3 regions of the Cytobacillus sp. Bva_UNVM-123 genome follow, and region 3 is predicted to be linked to each of the others. Evidence: riboswitches for the same ligand, from Rfam matches in the RefSeq annotation. Region 3 holds a riboswitch; each other region holds the start of a gene.
What was found. A riboswitch is a leader RNA that binds a small molecule or an ion and turns the genes downstream of it on or off. The one in region 3 is predicted to bind lysine.
Positions count from the first base shown of each region.

Region 1 (5,798 bases), 490 kb from region 3:
CCATTTTACCATCATTCCTGTTTGCGATAAGGTAAACGGGATAAACACCCCTACTGCATATAGGGGAATAAGCTGTTCCGTCCTTCCTTCAAAAGCAATAATTAACAAAATGGAGAAAAGGCCCAGAATGATAATTCCATTCGAATAGCCTAAACGATCCCCTCGAATCTTAAACATTCTCGGAATAAATTTATCATTAGCAAGGTTAACGGCAAGCATTGGAAAAGCTGTATAGCCCGTATTAGCCGCAAGAATTAAGATTAATGCGGTTGTACCTTGAATGAAGTAATACATGGTATTCCTACCGAATACGCCCTCTGCGATTTGTGAAACGACGGTTACTTTTTCACTTGGCGCAATGCCGTAATAATAAGCTAAAAATACAATTCCAGAAAATAAAATACATAACAAAGTTCCCATCGCAATTAATGTTTTAGCTGCATTATTAGGAGCAGGATTTTTGAAATTCGGAATCGCATTGGAGATAGCTTCTACTCCTGTTAATGCAGAGCTTCCTGAAGCAAATGCTCTTAGTAAAATGAATAAGCTTATTCCTGCCACTGGTGTTCCGATAGAAGTATGCAATTCAGGAGAAACTTGGCCTGTCATAATCCGATAAAGCCCTACTCCGATTAAAATAAATAATGTTATGACAAATAAATATACTGGATAAGCTAGTATTGAAGCTGACTCCGTAACTCCTCTTAAATTTAAAATTGTAATGATAAAGACAAAGATAATGGCAATGCCTACATTATAATCGTGTAAAATCGGAAAGGCAGATGTAATGGCATCTGTACCAGCTGATACACTAACTGCCACCGTTAAAATATAATCTACTAAAAGTGAGCCCCCAGCGATTAAGCCTGCATTAGTGCCTAAATTATTTTTCGATACGATATAAGCTCCGCCGCCGTGTGGATAAGCAAAAACAATTTGCCGATAGGATAAAATTAAAGCGGTTAACAAAATGAGTACACCAACTGCGATCGGAATAGAATACCAAAATGCTGTTGTACTAACTGTTACTAGCACAATCAAAATTTGTTCTGGACCATAGGCTACAGAGGATAAAGCATCAGAAGAAAGTATTGCTAATGCCTTCTTTTTATTAAGTTTCTGCTCGCCTAATTCCGTTGATTTTAATGGACGTCCGATTAATAAACGTTTGATAGAAGACAACAATGCTATTCACCCTCTTAAAAAATAATGTAGTAAAACTTAGTTTGACTTTAAATGCCTAGGTCAATTCCACTTAGAAAAACTTGGCGTTCACACTTGTTTAAACGACACGATCGGCGAAATAGATAACTAAAAAACATAAAAGCCCCAATTCATGGATCAAAAAAACGCCTTCAAGCCATTAGCAAATAGACCTGTAGACGTTAATTTTTTAAAGTCATACAAGTTCCACCTTCCTTCTCATATAACGCTTACGAGGTTAGCTGTCGGATTCGGACCTGTGAGTAGCCCTACCTATCAAATTTGCCTTAGCGTATTTATGCCTCCCAGATTTTTACGAATATCTTTACATATCTGAGGCATTTGCCAAAGGCTTAAACCTTATTCAGCTGAGCGTAAAGTAAAAACTTTACACCCTTCTCCACACGAAGCAATTGCTGAATGAAGTTAAATAGGATTCACCCCTTGGATTATTCATAATCCATAAGTTCGGTTCCCCCGCACCAAAGGTTTCAGCGATTTAATTAGTGAAACTACCATCAGTGAATGTGATTACACTCAAAAGACTTGTGGCAACATGTTGCATGCAGTCATTCACTGAATGTGAAATATGAAACTGTTAGTTATAATACTCCTGTAATTACGGATTGTAAATACTATTTTTTATACATTTTTTCGCACGAATAAGACAAATTTATCCATTGCAAGTTGGCCAATAATTTACTATAATTCAATATATTAATATAATATTCCCATTCACCGATGGGGTAGAGGCTGCGGCTTATAAGAGTAAAGCGGACGAGATTCAATGAAATTGATGACTCCGATTTTGAAAGGATAAGCTGCCGAAGCTTGGATAAATCATTGTATATCCTTGCTGGGGGTGTTTTCGAACAGGAACACCACTGTCACGTTTTTCACGTGGAGAGCTATCTTCGGAAGGATTTAACGGACCTATTCAACAGCCGTCGATCTTTTTCGACGGCTGTTTTTATTTTTTGTACGAATGTGCCTCCGATACATTTTAAGAACAATTGCTAAATAGCTCTCTCACTTCAAAATGATAAATTATGTGTTACACAAAAGGAGTGTACAAGTTGGCAAAAACAGCAACATCATCAAACCCTACACAATTAAAACGAACACTGAAAGCACGTCATCTTATGATGATCTCTCTCGGTGGATCGATCGGGACAGGGATATTTTTAGCAAGTGGAGGAGCTGTACATACAGCTGGACCAGGAGGTGCCTTAGCTGCCTATGCAGCCGTAGCAATCATGGTCTATTTTCTTATGACAAGCCTTGCTGAAATGGCCGCATATATGCCAGTTGCTGGTTCATTCAAAGTGTATGCAACGAAATTCGTTGAACCAGGATTTGGCTTTGCGATTGGCTGGAATTATTGGTATAACTGGGCCATTACTATTGCCGCTGAACTAGCAGCCGTTGTGCTAATTATGAAGTTTTGGTTTCCTGAAAGTCCTTCATTTATTTGGAGTGGCCTCGCACTCCTGCTCATGTTCGGCTTCAACTATTTATCTGTTAAAGGATTTGGAGAGGCAGAGTTTTGGTTTGCACTTATTAAAATTGTAACGGTTATTATTTTTATCATTACTGGATTTTTCATGATTTTTGGCATTATGGGGGGAGAAACCATTGGCTTTAAGAACTTCACTATTGAAGATGCACCTTTTAATGGAGGCTTCTTTGCCATTCTTGGTGTCTTTATGGCTGCAGGCTTCTCATTCCAAGGAACAGAATTACTCGGGGTAGCTGCTGGAGAAAGTGAAAATCCTGAAAAAACAATTCCAAAAGCGATAAACTCCGTATTTTGGCGAATTTTACTGTTTTACATTTTAGGGATATTTGTCATCGGCATGATTATTCCTTATACAGATGAACGGCTATTAAGTGAAGCTGTTTCCGTGAGCCCCTTCACACTCGTTTTCGAACGTGCAGGATTTGCTTTTGCAGCGTCCGTCATGAACGCCATTATTTTAACTGCTGTATTATCTGCAGGTAACTCAGGCATGTATGCGTCAACCCGAATGCTTTGGGACTTAGCACGTGATGGAAACGCACCGAAATTCTTAGCAAAGCTTGATAAAAGAGGCGTACCTGTCAACGCACTAATCGTTACAGCATTAGTTGGATCCCTTGCCTTTTTAACGACGATCTTTGGCGATGGTCAAGTATATATTTGGTTATTAAATGCTTCAGGGATGGCTGGATTTGTAACATGGCTAGGTATTGCCATTAGTCATTATCGCTTCCGCAGAGCCTATATCGCTCAAGGCGGTGACCTAAACAAACTGCCCTATCGTGCAAAATGGTTCCCATTCGGGCCATTATTCGCATTAATTCTATGTATCATTATTATTTTAGGCCAAAACTTCCAAGCCTTCACAGATGGAACAATTGATTGGCACAGCATTATCGCAGCCTATATCGGCTTACCACTGTTCTTAATTGTTTGGCTTAGTTATAAAATCAAACATAAAACAAAGCTCATTCCATTGAAAGAATGTGATTTTGAGAATTAGATCATTTTCAATGGAAATAATTCTCTCAAAAGAGTGTGGATGAAGGCGGTTCACGGGAATCTAATGAAAAACGATCTTGTTCGGCTTGATTGAGGTCGGTTCGCAGAAGTCAACGATAGAATCGACCTCTTTCAAACTGATTAAGGTCGATTTACTGGACTTATATAAAAGATTCGACCTCGTTCTAACTGATTCAGGTCGATTTGCAGAACTTATACAAAAGAATCGGCTTCGTTCTAACTGTTAAGGTCGATTTACAGGACTCATACAAAAGATTCGACCTCGGTCACTTGATTAAGGTCGATTTGAGAGATTCATACAAAAGATTCGACTTCGTTGACATTATTAAAGGCGATTCTCAGTTATCATACGATAGAAACGGTCTCGCACAACCTAATAAAAGTGATTTCCTCTGAATAACAACAAAAGAATCGATCTCAATGGGTATTGTATGAGATGATTCTTTCGTGTTTAGCAAAAAACGGATACGCATTTTTACGAAAGAACAGGGGAAAATGGTTCCTAAATCAACTTATATAATGTCCAATTAATTTGAAATTTCCTGAACAAGTTTCGTGAACCACTTTTTCAAATCTTGAAATTGAAAGCCTGCTGCTTCTGCTTTCGCTGTATCCATATACCAATCAGCAGGAACGCCAAAAGGAGATTGATTTTCCTCATCTGTTTGCTGTTCAACAATTGCCTGTTTCTGAACAGCTTCTTCAATGATAGAGAGGATCTCACGCAAAGACAGCTCCCCTTTGGAGCAAGCATTTATTGGCCCTTCTATTTGTTGATTACCGAGCCAATTAAGGAATGAGGCTGCCTCATCTGAAGAAATAAACGAGAGTAATGCATTCAAATTTGGAATACCAATTGGTTTGCCATTTTTTATTTGCTCAATATGAAAATGTAGTCGCTTCGTATAGTCATCTACCCCTAGAACAATCGGAAAACGGACAGCACTAACTGGAAAATCCGCCTTTTGATAAAAGACCGCTTCTGTTAGGCGTTTGCCCTCTCCATAAGAAAAATCCGTTTTCGTTCCAATTTTAATCGGATAAGAATTAGGATTGAAATCTTCCTCTTTCCTACTACCATCTGCAAATTCGTATACTGATAGAGTTGAAGTTAATATGTAATGTTTTACCTTTCCGGAAAAAACTTCACATGCTTCACTAGCTTCCTTTGATGTATAACAAATATTATCATAAACAACATCCCAGTTTGTGTCTCCAACTGCTGATTTTAAAGATTGATAGTCCTCTCGATCAATGCTCAACCGACTTACCTTATCTCCGAAAGGATCTTTTGTTCTCCCTCTCGTTGCAATCGTTACATCATGTCCGTTTTCTAATAGAAGATTCACAAGCTTTTTACCGAAAAATCTAGTTCCACCTAACACTAGTACTTTTTTCAATAGGTTCATCTCCCTTCCAACTTATTAACAATTTTAATTCAATTTTCCATTTTTTAGCAAGAAAAAGGGGCAGAGCAAAATTACTCTTCCTAATAATTAAGAAATTTTGAGTACACTAGGTTGCAGTTTACTGTGTGGTACTCTTTGAAACCACCGGATATGTGGTTTTCACTTAGCCGTGGTCGCATTCACTTACTTTGAGACCACAAGGGACTCGGTTTTCCCTGAGCTGTGGTCGCTTTCATTTGCTTTGAGACCACCAGATACTCGGCTTTCCCTGAGCTGTGGTCGCTTTGGCTTGCTTTGAGACCACAAGGGACTCGGTTTTCCCTGAGCTGTGGTCGCATTCACTTACTTTGAGACCACTAGGTACACAGTTTTCTCTGAGCTGTGGTCGCATTCACTTACTTTGAGACCACCAGATACTCAGTTTCACCTAACCATGGTCTCAAAAAGATAATTTTTTAAAAAATAAACGCCACCTATAAAACATATTCAGGCACCCATCCTACAAGACCATTTTGCTTTTTAACTAGTACATAGCCAGATTGCTGTGCATCCAGCACTTTTACAACTTCATCCTTCTGGACCGATAAAAATGTTGTGCTTAGATCATCTTTACAGTACACAGCGTCATCCTTTTCAACTAAATA
Region 1 covers NZ_CM177772.1:563,530-569,327, reverse strand. Annotated here, with positions in the region: gene kimA (potassium transporter KimA) at 1-1,185, opposite strand, end outside; cyclic di-AMP (ydaO/yuaA leader) riboswitch at 1,415-1,710, opposite strand; lysine riboswitch at 1,943-2,122, shown strand; gene KDN24_RS02875 (amino acid permease) at 2,280-3,725, shown strand; gene KDN24_RS02870 (NAD-dependent epimerase/dehydratase family protein) at 4,273-5,145, opposite strand; gene KDN24_RS02865 (metallophosphoesterase) at 5,628-5,798, opposite strand, start outside.
Region 1: linked by a shared signal. The riboswitch ahead of KDN24_RS02875 (amino acid permease) and the one ahead of KDN24_RS05145 (transporter substrate-binding domain-containing protein) in region 3 are both predicted to bind lysine.

Region 2 (5,798 bases), 2.6 Mb from region 3:
AAACATTTGCAACTGAAACTGATTCAGGGGTTGTTCTTGTAGATTTTTGGGCTCCATGGTGTGGTCCTTGTAAAATGATCGCTCCCGTACTAGAGGATTTAGATGTTGAACTTGGAGAGAAAGTGAAAATCGTTAAAGTTGATGTCGATGAAAACCAAGAATCAGCAGGCAAATTTGGAGTTATGAGCATTCCTACTTTACTCGTACTTAAAGATGGTGAGGTTGTTGACAAAACTGTTGGCTTCCAACCTAAAGAAGCCCTTATGGAATTGCTATCAAAACATGTATAAATAATTTTTTTTCATTTATTAAATCCTCGGCTTTATTTAGGCCGAGGATTTTTGTATGATCATATTAAATGCTGAGGCGGCTCGCTCAGGGGCGACAAGCTTAAGGCGAGCTGGCGAGAAGGCTGTACTTTAGCCTTCTTGACAGATTGACTTAAGACCTCGAGCCCCTAGGCGCTGCAGCTGGATAAATAAATGCTGAGGCGGCTCGCTCAGAAAGGAACGCAGACTAAAATCACCACGTCCTGTGGCAACGTCTGCATGACCCACATCTTGTGGGCCTCAAGCATAAGGCGAGCTGGTTGTGCTTTCCTTTAAAGATGGAATATAGTAAGATTTTAAGCTCGGGCTTAACTAGACAACAAAAGGCTGAGGCACGGAGGTGAACGATTAATGAACGATATAATTAAAAATAAACTTCTTCTTTTGCCGGACCAACCTGGCTGTTATTTAATGAAGGATCGACAAGGAACCATTATTTATGTTGGGAAGGCAAAAATTTTAAAAAATAGGGTTAGGTCTTATTTTACCGGCTCACATGATGGAAAAACATTAAGGCTAGTAAATGAAATTGAAGACTTTGAATATATTGTCACTTCCTCCAATATGGAAGCATTGATTCTTGAAATGAATTTAATTAAAAAGCACGATCCGAAATATAATGTCATGCTGAAGGATGATAAAAGTTACCCGTTTATTAAAATAACAGCTGAAAGACATCCGCGTCTTATTACAACAAGAAAAGTAAAGAAAGATAAAGGAAAATATTTCGGTCCGTATCCAAATGTACAAGCAGCAAATGAAACAAAAAAACTACTAGACCGTATGTACCCATTAAGGAAATGTACAAATTTACCAAGTCGAGCATGTCTATATTATCATTTAGGTCAATGTCTTGGACCTTGTATTCAAGATGTAAGTGAAGATGTATATAAAAAAAATATCGATGAGATCATTCACTTTCTTAATGGTGGATATAAAGATATAAAAAAAGAACTAGTAGAAAAAATGACAGCAGCAGCTGAGGAACTTGATTTTGAAAGAGCAAAAGAATACCGCGATAAAATAGCCCATATAGAAACGACAATGGAAAAACAAAAAATTACGACAACCGACTTTACAGATCGAGATGTGTTCGGGTTTGCGTTTGATAAAGGATGGATGTGTGTTCAAGTTTTCTTTATTAGGCAAGGTAAACTAATTGAACGGGATGTATCTATTTTTCCAATCTATAATGAACCGGATGAGGAAATGCTAACGTTCTTAGGTCAATTCTATACGAAAACAAACCATTTTAAGCCACGCGAAATCCTCGTGCCAAATTCAATAAGTGCTGAAATGGCAGAGGAGCTTTTAAAAGTAAAAGTGTTAAAGCCTCAGCGTGGTCAGAAAAAGGATCTCGTTCAGCTTGCAACGAAAAATGCGAAAATTGCTTTGCAAGAGAAGTTTTCTCTTATTGAACGAGATGAGGAGCGAACGATTAAGGCAGTTGAAAATTTAGGGAAACAGATGGGAATTTATACCCCTCACCGGATTGAAGCTTTCGATAATTCTAATATACAAGGAACAGATCCAGTATCAGCAATGGTTGTCTTTATTGATGGAAAGGCCGAAAGAAAAGAGTACCGGAAGTATAAAATTAAGTCTGTTCAAGGTCCTGATGATTATGATTCAATGAGGGAAGTTGTGCGAAGAAGATATACACGTGTTCTTAAAGAAGATTTGCCACTTGCTGATCTCATTATTATTGATGGCGGAAAGGGACATGTAGAGGCGGTCCGAGATGTGCTTGAAAATGAATTAAATCTCGATATCCCCATTTCTGGACTCGTTAAGGATGAAAAGCACCGCACATCACAGCTATTATATGGAAACCCTTTAGAAATCATTCAGCTTGCCCGGAATAGCCAAGAGTTCTATCTACTACAAAGAATTCAAGATGAGGTTCACCGCTTTGCCATTACTTTCCACCGTGAGCTGCGTGGAAAAAATGCTTTTCAGTCTGTTCTTGATGATATCTCTGGGATTGGTGAAAAGCGGAAAAAACAATTGCTAAAAACTTTTGGCTCCGTCAAGAAAATGAAAGAGGCCACGCTTCAGGAGTTTAGGGATATTGGACTGCCTGAAAGAGTTGCGGATGCATTAATTAAAAAATTGCAAGAATAGTATTGTTGGAAAAATAACAATATGCTATAATTGCTGAAAATTAAATACACTTTAGAGAAATAAAGTGTTGTCCATCCTATTTTGGACTTCCGATCTAAAAGTGAAGGTAGAGGTGCAAACTTCAATAGTAAAAGCTTGGAGAAGAATGAGCTTCAATGAAAAGCTTTGAAAGGGAAAGTTTGCCGAAGTGGGGAAAGTCTCATCACTTTCTTTGCTGGTCTTGCATTTAATAAATGTAGGATTGTCAAGACAAAACACTGTCTTGGAGAGCTATCTCACTGTGTGCGTATTTTTAATACGTTTTTAAGCACAGCAATGAGATAGCCTCATTGCTGTTTTTTTGTTGTACAGGAATCTTTCCTCATTGATAAATCATTTAGAAAGAAGGGAAACTGTGGCATTAATTGTTCAGAAATATGGGGGAACCTCTGTAGGAAATGCAGAAAAAATTCAAAATGTTGCAAAGCGAATTATGGAGGAGAAAGATAAAGGAAATGATGTAATTGTTGTTGTCTCAGCAATGGGAAAATCGACAGATCAACTTGTTGATTTAGCAAAAGGAATTTCTGCAAATCCGAGCAAACGTGAAATGGACATGCTATTAACTACAGGTGAACAAATAACCATTTCCTTATTAGCGATGGCGTTAACTGAAAAAGGCTATCCGGCTGTTTCTCTAACTGGCTGGCAGGCAGGAATCAAGACAGAACCAGTCCACGGTAACGCAAGAATTATTGCTGTTGATACAAACAGAGTAACAAGAGAATTGAATGATGGAAAAATTGTTGTTGTTGCCGGTTTTCAAGGAATTACTGAGGACGGTTCCATCTCCACATTAGGACGCGGCGGCTCTGATACAACAGCCGTTGCTTTAGCAGCAGCCTTAAAAGCTGAGAAATGTGAAATTTATACAGATGTTACTGGCGTATACACGACTGACCCACGATATGTAAAGGATGCTAGAAAACTTTTGGCAGTTTCATATGATGAAATGCTTGAGCTTGCTCATTTAGGTGCAGGAGTTCTTCATCCGAGAGCTGTTGAGTTTGCTAAAAACTATCATATCCAGTTAGAGGTTCGTTCCAGTATAGAAAAAGAGTCTGGAACGATAATTGAGGAGGAAGTAAAGGTGGAACAAAATTTAGTTGTGCGTGGAGTAGCTTTCGAAAGCGATATAACGAGAGTGACTGTTCTAGGCCTGCCTGATTCATTAACAGGCCTTTCGGTTATCTTTTCAGAGCTTGCGAAAAATCAAATTAATGTAGACATTATCATTCAAAGTACTACAGCCGAACAAACAACGAATCTTTCTTTTTCAATCAAAAATGAAGATCTTGATGCAACAGTGAAAGTATTGGAAAACAGCAAGCATAAATTAAACTATGAACAAATTGAAACTGAATCAAAGCTTGCGAAAGTTTCGATTGTTGGTTCGGGAATGGTTTCGAATCCAGGGGTTGCAGCTGAAATGTTCGCCGTATTAGCTGCCCATCATATTTCCGTAAAGATGGTAAGTACTTCCGAAATTAAAGTTTCTACTGTAATTGAACAAGAAAAAATGATTCAGGCAGTTAAATCGCTACATGATGCTTTTGAACTAGCAAAGCTACAAGTGGAAGCGTGACACTTTATCGCTTCCTTATATAGAAATGAAGAAAAGCTTTCAAAAGAAGAATTTTGAAAGCTTTTTATTCGGATAATAGAACATTACTCAGACGTTATCGTATCTTTATTATCCCATTTTACAGTGAACTGCACTTTTCCTTTTTTCTTTTTCGGATGCTCAAAGGCTTCACAAATCACACCTTTTTGATTTTCGATTTGTTGTGCAATAAAGCCTGCTTCTAGCTGAAAGGTGCAATTTTTATTTTGTTCACAACGCTCCTTTATTAAAGGGCTAAATAACTCTAATTCCATTTCATTTTTTGTTTGTTTATTTAAGGTAAGACTTCCCCAAGATGCTTGCTGAAAAAAATCAATTGTCATTTCTATCGTATCTTGAGGAAATTTACGGGCAAGTTTTTTTCCAGCCCAATATAAAATCTCAGGTGCATCATCTCCAAGTAATTCAAGTAATAAAACTTCACGAATTAGTTCATAGCCGAAAGTTGAAATGGTTTCGTCCTTGTTATCTGTTAAAATGATTTCTGCTGTCGTTTCGCTCAACCTTTATTCCCCTCTTTCTATTGTTCTTCTATTATATACAATTTTGAGAAGAATTAGTTATGTGATAATGAAAAAGAAGTGTTTTCGTAACATGAAAAAAATGTTATTTTAATATATTCATTGCTTTAGAATAATTTCGTGTTGTTATTACTTTGCTTCGAAAAAATGTAATAGTAATATACTATGAAAAAATTTTTTATGAAGATTATTTAATGTAATCGTTTCCTTGACGCTCCAACATGTTGGGGGTAAAATGAACATGTCACATAATTGTAAGAAAGTGATCAACTTTTTTGCTAAGTTAAGGTTGACTGTTCGCATACATATTTGTTCTTCATTAATGGACAGCTAATCCTTAATGCCTTTTTCAAAAAATAGGGGGGTAAATCATGGCGGGTAATCGAGAGTTTTTCAATCGCAAATTGCATTCATTGCTTGGTGTTATTCCGGTAGGGATTTTTTTAATTCAACACCTTGTAATCAATCATTTTGCAACAGGGGGAGAAGAGTCATTTAATAAAGCGGTAGGCTTTATGGAAAATCTTCCATTCAAAATTATCTTAGAAATATTTATCATTTTTTTGCCTTTATTATTTCATGCTATTTATGGTCTGTACATTGCTTTCACAGCAAAAAACAATGTAAGTAAGTTCAGTTTTTACCGCAACTGGATGTTTTTTCTTCAACGTTTTACTGGCGTAATTACGCTTATTTTTGTTTCATGGCATGTTTGGCAAACTCGAATTCAGGCAGCAATGGGAGCAGATGTAAGTTATCAAATGATGAGTGATATTCTTTCAAGTCCATTTATGCTTGTATTTTATATTGTCGGTGTAATCTCAACAATATTCCATTTTTCGAATGGTTTATGGTCTTTCTGTGTAACTTGGGGAATTACATTATCTCCTCGTTCACAAGTTATTTCAACGTATGTAACGATGGGAATCTTTGTTCTACTTTCAATCGTTGGTCTTCGTGCCATTTTTGCTTTTGTATAAGTCGTTATTAATATAAGCTCTAGATCATTATCGACGTGTTTATTATGAATGTTGTACTTAGGATTAAAGGGAGTGAGTCACATTGAGTAAAGGTAAAATTATCGTTGTCGGCGGCGGTCTTGCGGGCCTAATGGCAACCATTAAAGCGGCTGAAGCTAACGTTCCGGTAGAGCTGTTTTCA
Region 2 covers NZ_CM177772.1:3,650,026-3,655,823, reverse strand. Annotated here, with positions in the region: gene trxA (thioredoxin) at 1-290, shown strand, start outside; gene uvrC (excinuclease ABC subunit UvrC) at 681-2,453, shown strand; lysine riboswitch at 2,553-2,734, shown strand; gene KDN24_RS18720 (aspartate kinase) at 2,848-4,077, shown strand; gene KDN24_RS18715 (YslB family protein) at 4,161-4,619, opposite strand; gene KDN24_RS18710 (succinate dehydrogenase cytochrome b558 subunit) at 5,009-5,617, shown strand; gene sdhA (succinate dehydrogenase flavoprotein subunit) at 5,700-5,798, shown strand, end outside.
Region 2: linked by a shared signal. The riboswitch ahead of KDN24_RS18720 (aspartate kinase) and the one ahead of KDN24_RS05145 (transporter substrate-binding domain-containing protein) in region 3 are both predicted to bind lysine.

Region 3 (5,798 bases):
CCTTGAGCACTTCTCCTACCATTTCGGGATCAAGAGCTGAGGTTGGCTCATCAAACAACATAACATCTGGTTCCATCGAAAGGGCGCGAGCGATAGCAACTCGTTGTTTTTGACCGCCTGATAATTGCTTCGGCTTTGCATTCACATATTTCTCCATTCCGACAATCTTCAAATATTTCATCGCTACCTTTTCAGCCTCTTGTTTCGAACGCTTTAATACTTTTATTTGTCCAACAATACAATTGCTCAAAACATCATGATTATTAAATAAATTAAACTGTTGAAATACCATTCCTAGCTTTGTTCGATACTCATAAATATCATGCTTATCATCCAAAATGTTTTCGCCATGATAAATAATTTGACCGCCACTTGGTTTTTCTAATAGATTTATACAACGAAGAAGAGTAGATTTACCAGATCCTGATGAGCCGATAATGCATACAACCTCGCCTTTATTTACTGAAAAATCTATATCTTTTAATACTTCATGCGTTCCAAAGGATTTGCTTAAATGCTGAATATCGATTACTTTTTCCAATGTGCTCCTCCTTCTGCTAATCATACTTACCTTTGCACTTTTGACTAATGTTCTTTTCGCATATATTGTTGTTTTTGCATTTAAATTTTGCCCGTTGATTTCCGCTACGGGCGCTTGCTTTCCGCGGGGAGGGACGTGAGCCTCCTCGGCGCTTGCGCCTGTGGGGTCTCACGCTTCCCTCCATTCCCGAAGGACATTGAATAAACATCCTTGAATGAACATCGCACGAAGGAAATGCGAATGCATTTTCGAGGAGTCAAGTACCCTCCGCTCCAAACAACTCAGATAATTAAACAAAAATTGCACTAAAAACCAACAAACTTTACGAAAACAGCCTTCACTAAAAATCCATTGCAAAGTTAAAGAGACTTTTGTTCTTTCATGCTATAATTTTCTGGTCCATCTAATTTTCTTTCAAAATAACGTAAAATTAATGTCACACTAAATGTCATCACGAAGTACAAAATACACGCAACAAAGAATGGTTCAAAATATTTAAAGCTAATGCCTGCAACGGTCTTTGTTTGGAAATATAATTCCGTTACACCAATAACATTCAGCACAGATGTATCCTTTATATTAATAATAAACTGATTTCCTGTCGCAGGTAATATATTGCGGATAACTTGCGGCAATACGACATTCAGCATCGTTTGAACGTGATTCATTCCAATGGCTTGAGCCGCTTCAAATTGACCCTTATCAATCGAAATAACACCACCGCGAACGATTTCTGCCATGTATGCTCCAGTATTAATGGAGACAATCACGATTGCTGCAAACGTACGATCCATATCAATGCCAAAAGCTAAGGCAGAGCCATAATAAATAACCATTGCTTGCACAATCATCGGTGTTCCTCGGAAAAATTCGATATAAATAGATAAAATAGCATTAACCACTTTTAAAAATATTCGTTTTACTCTTCGTTCTGGCACGGGAATCGTACGAATCACTCCAGCCAATAAGCCGATAATGGCTCCAATAATTGTTCCTATAATCGCGACAAAAAGTGTCATCCCTGCTCCCCGAAGGAACATCGGCCAATTGTTTGCAACCATCGTTAAAATATACTCTAAACTCATACTTTCCCCCCTAAATAGAAATGCTGAAGCGCCTTGGGCAGCCCCGACAAGCATAAGACAAGCCGCTATGAAGGTTGTTCTTTAACCTTCTTAACGGATTGGCTTATGACCTCGAGGGGCTAGGCGCTGAAGCTAGACAAATAGAAATGCTGAAGCGCCTCGGACTCTGATTTAAATCTAAAAACCGACTGCCATTAGATGCAGCCGGTATCAATCTCATCATTATTCTGCTGCTGGTTGATTTTTTATTGCAGTGTCCATGATGGTTTGACGCTCTTCTTCAGAGATACCTGATAAGATTTCATTAATTTTCTCCGTTAATTCACTGCCTTTAATAAGTCCAACAGCAACTGCTGTATCTGCCTCATCTGCTTTAAAGCCATCAGCAAATTCAATCATGGTAAAATTTTGATTAGCTGAAGATGCACTAATTCCTTCAGGACGCTCTGACACATATCCATCAATCATTCCTGATTCAAGTGCTACACGCATGGCAGGGAAATTATCCATAGCAGGCTGTTTCTTTACACCTTCTATTTGATCGATAACTGCATAGTGAGAGGTATTTAACTGTCCGGTTACTTTTGCACCATTGAAGTCTTGGATAGAGGTTGCACCTTCATAAGGTCCACCTTTTTTTACAACCATAACAAAATGAGAAGTGTAATAGTTCTCTGAGAAATCAATTGTTTGTTTACGCTCATCTGTTGGTGACATCCCTGCAATAATGGCATCAATTTTCCCTGAAGTTAATGCAGGTACAAGGCCGTCCCATTCCGTTTTCACGATCACTAATTCTTTTCCTAATCCTTCAGCAATTTTCTTTGCTATCTCTACATCATAACCGCCGGCATATTCAGCATTGCCATCAATTTTCACTCCGCCATTTGAATCATTCATTTGGGTCCAGTTAAAAGGTGCATATCCAGCTTCCATTCCAACCTTAAAAGTATCTTTCTCTGTCTCTCCGCTTCCTGATGTTTTTTCTGATTTGCTTGTACCACATCCAGCTAATAGCAGAATCATAGATAATGATAATGTTAATAAAATTGATAGTTTTTGTCTCATTACGAATTCTCCCCTTTAAATATGTTAATTAAATATATTTTTCCACTCAATAAGGTATGACAACCACTTGTCATATAAGTAGAATGATGGACCTAAGCAAGCTTAGAAAATCAGGGCAAACATGCACGAAATTAATATTATATTCCGGCAATTTACAAAATAAAAAGAGACCTGAGGTAAACTCAGGTCTCGAAATATATAGATGCCCAGAAGTCCTCAACTTTCCCTCCATGAGATAGCACAACTCAATAAACCGGGAAGTTTATTGAGACAGTCCTGCAATTATTCACTGCAGACCCAGCAAGCAATACTGAGAATATTACAAGCTTCGGCGATATTTCCTTCTCTAACGTATCAAAGCTTCTCAAGCTCCACGAAAGACTGTTAAATACCGCGCCTCTACCTCACTAGTAAAAAGTGAGGTCTTATTAAATTGTTACATGTAGTCTACAACAACAAAAAATATCTGTCAACCTCACAAACATGAAGAAGGACAATCAAATAAAATGAAACATCCTGACAACAATAAGCTTAAAGCAAGGAAACTTATTTAATTAAAAAGTCACGAGCACCATCAATATAAATAATATGGCAATATAATTTACAGAATAAAGAAACATCCACCTTGCCCATTTTTCATCATCTTTTGCAAAAAATCCATTTATACTTAGAACAATCCAACCTACATTTAACAAAGTGGCAATGACAAGAAAAGTTGTACCGAGTACTCCTATGAAAAATGGCAACGGAAGCAAACAAGCGACATATACTAAAATTTGCCGTTTTGTCATCTCAAAACCATAGACGACAGGAAGCATCGCTACACCTGCAGCCTTGTATTCATCATGCTTTCTAATGGCAATTGCAAACGTATGGGGCATTTGAAAAATAAATAAAATCATAAATAGCACGATTGGCACTAATTGAAAACCACTGGTAATCGCGGTCCATCCAATTAAAGGTGAAACTGCGCCTGAAACACTACCAATGACCGTGTTAAGTGTATACTTGCGTTTTGACCACATCGTATATAGCACAACATATGTGAACCAACCTATGAAAGCGTATACAGTTGCTTCAATCGTCGTAAAAAAAAGGAAAATAAACCCAAGGATTGATAAAGAAAACCCTAATATTAATACCGTCCTCAAAGATATATGACCTGTTACAGTTGGACGGTTTTTCGTCCTATCCATAATTGTGTCAATATCAACATCATACCAATTGTTAATAACTAGTGCCCCTGCCATAACAAACGTACTTCCTAGCATCGTCAGAAAAAAAAGAGCCCAGTGTGCACTAAAAGATACACCAGTAAAATAAAGAGCCAACCAAAAGCCAGTAAAAACAGGCAGTACATTTGCAATTAAAACATTTAGTTTTAATAATGACTTCAAATCTGTAACTAAGCTTGGCATACTATGCTCGCTTACACTTACAGCTTTGCCAGCATTATGTGATGAAACCATTCCTTCTTTGTTCATCAAATATCTCCCCCAAAAAAGTGGTCGGGAAAATTCATTTATCTAAAAACCATTTAGTCATTTTCCACACTCTATATAATATTAACATAATTTATTATTAAACTCTTCTTTTGTCACTTAAAAGGAAGCAAGTTTCAAAAACATACATGAAGAATATATTAATGAATGAAAGATATTTATTAGAAAAGGGTGTATGTGTACGATGACCTCAAATTTTAAAGAAATACAAATCCAGCAAGTTTCCGGCGGAGTCGTTAATTTTGGTAATTCTTTATCCATTTCTCCAAAATCAGCTATAAAAGAACCATCTGGAGGGGGCTCAAGAAATTTTGGGGCTTGCATCGTCACGTCAACAGGATTTTCATGTACAAATTTTGTTGACCCTGATGGTGTGGACCAAAAGATTAATAATGGATTTGACAAGGAGAGCATACTATCATAATAACAAAATGAAGAAGCCAATATGAGATTTGGAAAGCTCATATTGGCTTCTCTATTTCAGATATATTACTTTGATATGTGAACGGTAAAATCAGCTAGCAATCTAGCACCAAAGCCTGTTGCTGATTTTGGATAATAGCCCGTCTCAGGACTTTGCATGACTCCAGCCATATCGACATGCAGCCATCTACATGATTTTGGTACAAAGCGACGAAGGAATAATCCAGCTGTAATAGACCCTGCTTCACCTCTAGAACTAATATTGTTAAAGTCGGCATAATCACTATTTAAATATGTTTCATATTCATCGACTAATGGCATTGGCCAAATAAAATCTCCGTTTTCTTTGCCAATTCGCTTCATTTCGGATGATAGCTGCTCATCTCCAAACACACCCGCTATTTTCGAACCAAGGGCATTCACGATCGCTCCTGTCAAAGTTGCAATATCAACAACATACTGCGCTTTCAAATCCCCTGCGCGAATTAATGCATCAGCCAAAATAAGACGCCCTTCTGCATCTGTGTTTCCTACTTGTACCGTATGCCCGTTTTTATAACGGATAATTTCACTTGGAAGTACGGACGTATTATCAGGGGAATTTTCTACAATTGGAATTAATGCGATAACATTTACCTTCGCCTGTGCTGCTGCTAATAGCTTCATCGCGCCAGCAACTGCAGCTGCTCCCCCCATATCCATACGCATGGTACTTAAATCCATCCCGCTTTTTAAGCTAATTCCACCTGTATCGAATGTAACGCCCTTTCCAACAAGTGCCACAAGCGGCTTTGAGCTGTCTCCACTATAGATAAGTTCAACAAACGAAGGCTTATATTTACTGCCACGTCCGACAGTCAATACCCCGTTCATCTCCATTTCTTCAAGCTTTTCTTTAGAAAACACATGGACTTTAACATTTGTATGAGCAAATTCTTCTTGTAAAACAGTTGGAAATGTTTCTGGATTTAATACATTTGGCACTTCATTCATTAAATCGCGCGAAAAAGCAGTCGCTTCCGCACGAATTTTCCCCATTTTAATGAATGGCTTTACATCCCCTTCTCCAAGAACTTGCAATTCCGTCCGAAAAGCAGATTTCTTTGATTTATACGTGAGAAACTTATAGGCACCTAAATGCCAACCCTCTACAAAAGCCGTTACGATTCCACCATTGTG
Region 3 covers NZ_CM177772.1:1,058,523-1,064,320, reverse strand. Annotated here, with positions in the region: gene KDN24_RS05155 (amino acid ABC transporter ATP-binding protein) at 1-541, opposite strand, end outside; gene KDN24_RS05150 (amino acid ABC transporter permease) at 901-1,626, opposite strand; gene KDN24_RS05145 (transporter substrate-binding domain-containing protein) at 1,849-2,694, opposite strand; lysine riboswitch at 2,923-3,104, opposite strand; gene cyoE (heme o synthase) at 3,249-4,178, opposite strand; gene KDN24_RS05135 (spore germination protein) at 4,381-4,620, shown strand; gene KDN24_RS05130 (leucyl aminopeptidase family protein) at 4,686-5,798, opposite strand, start outside.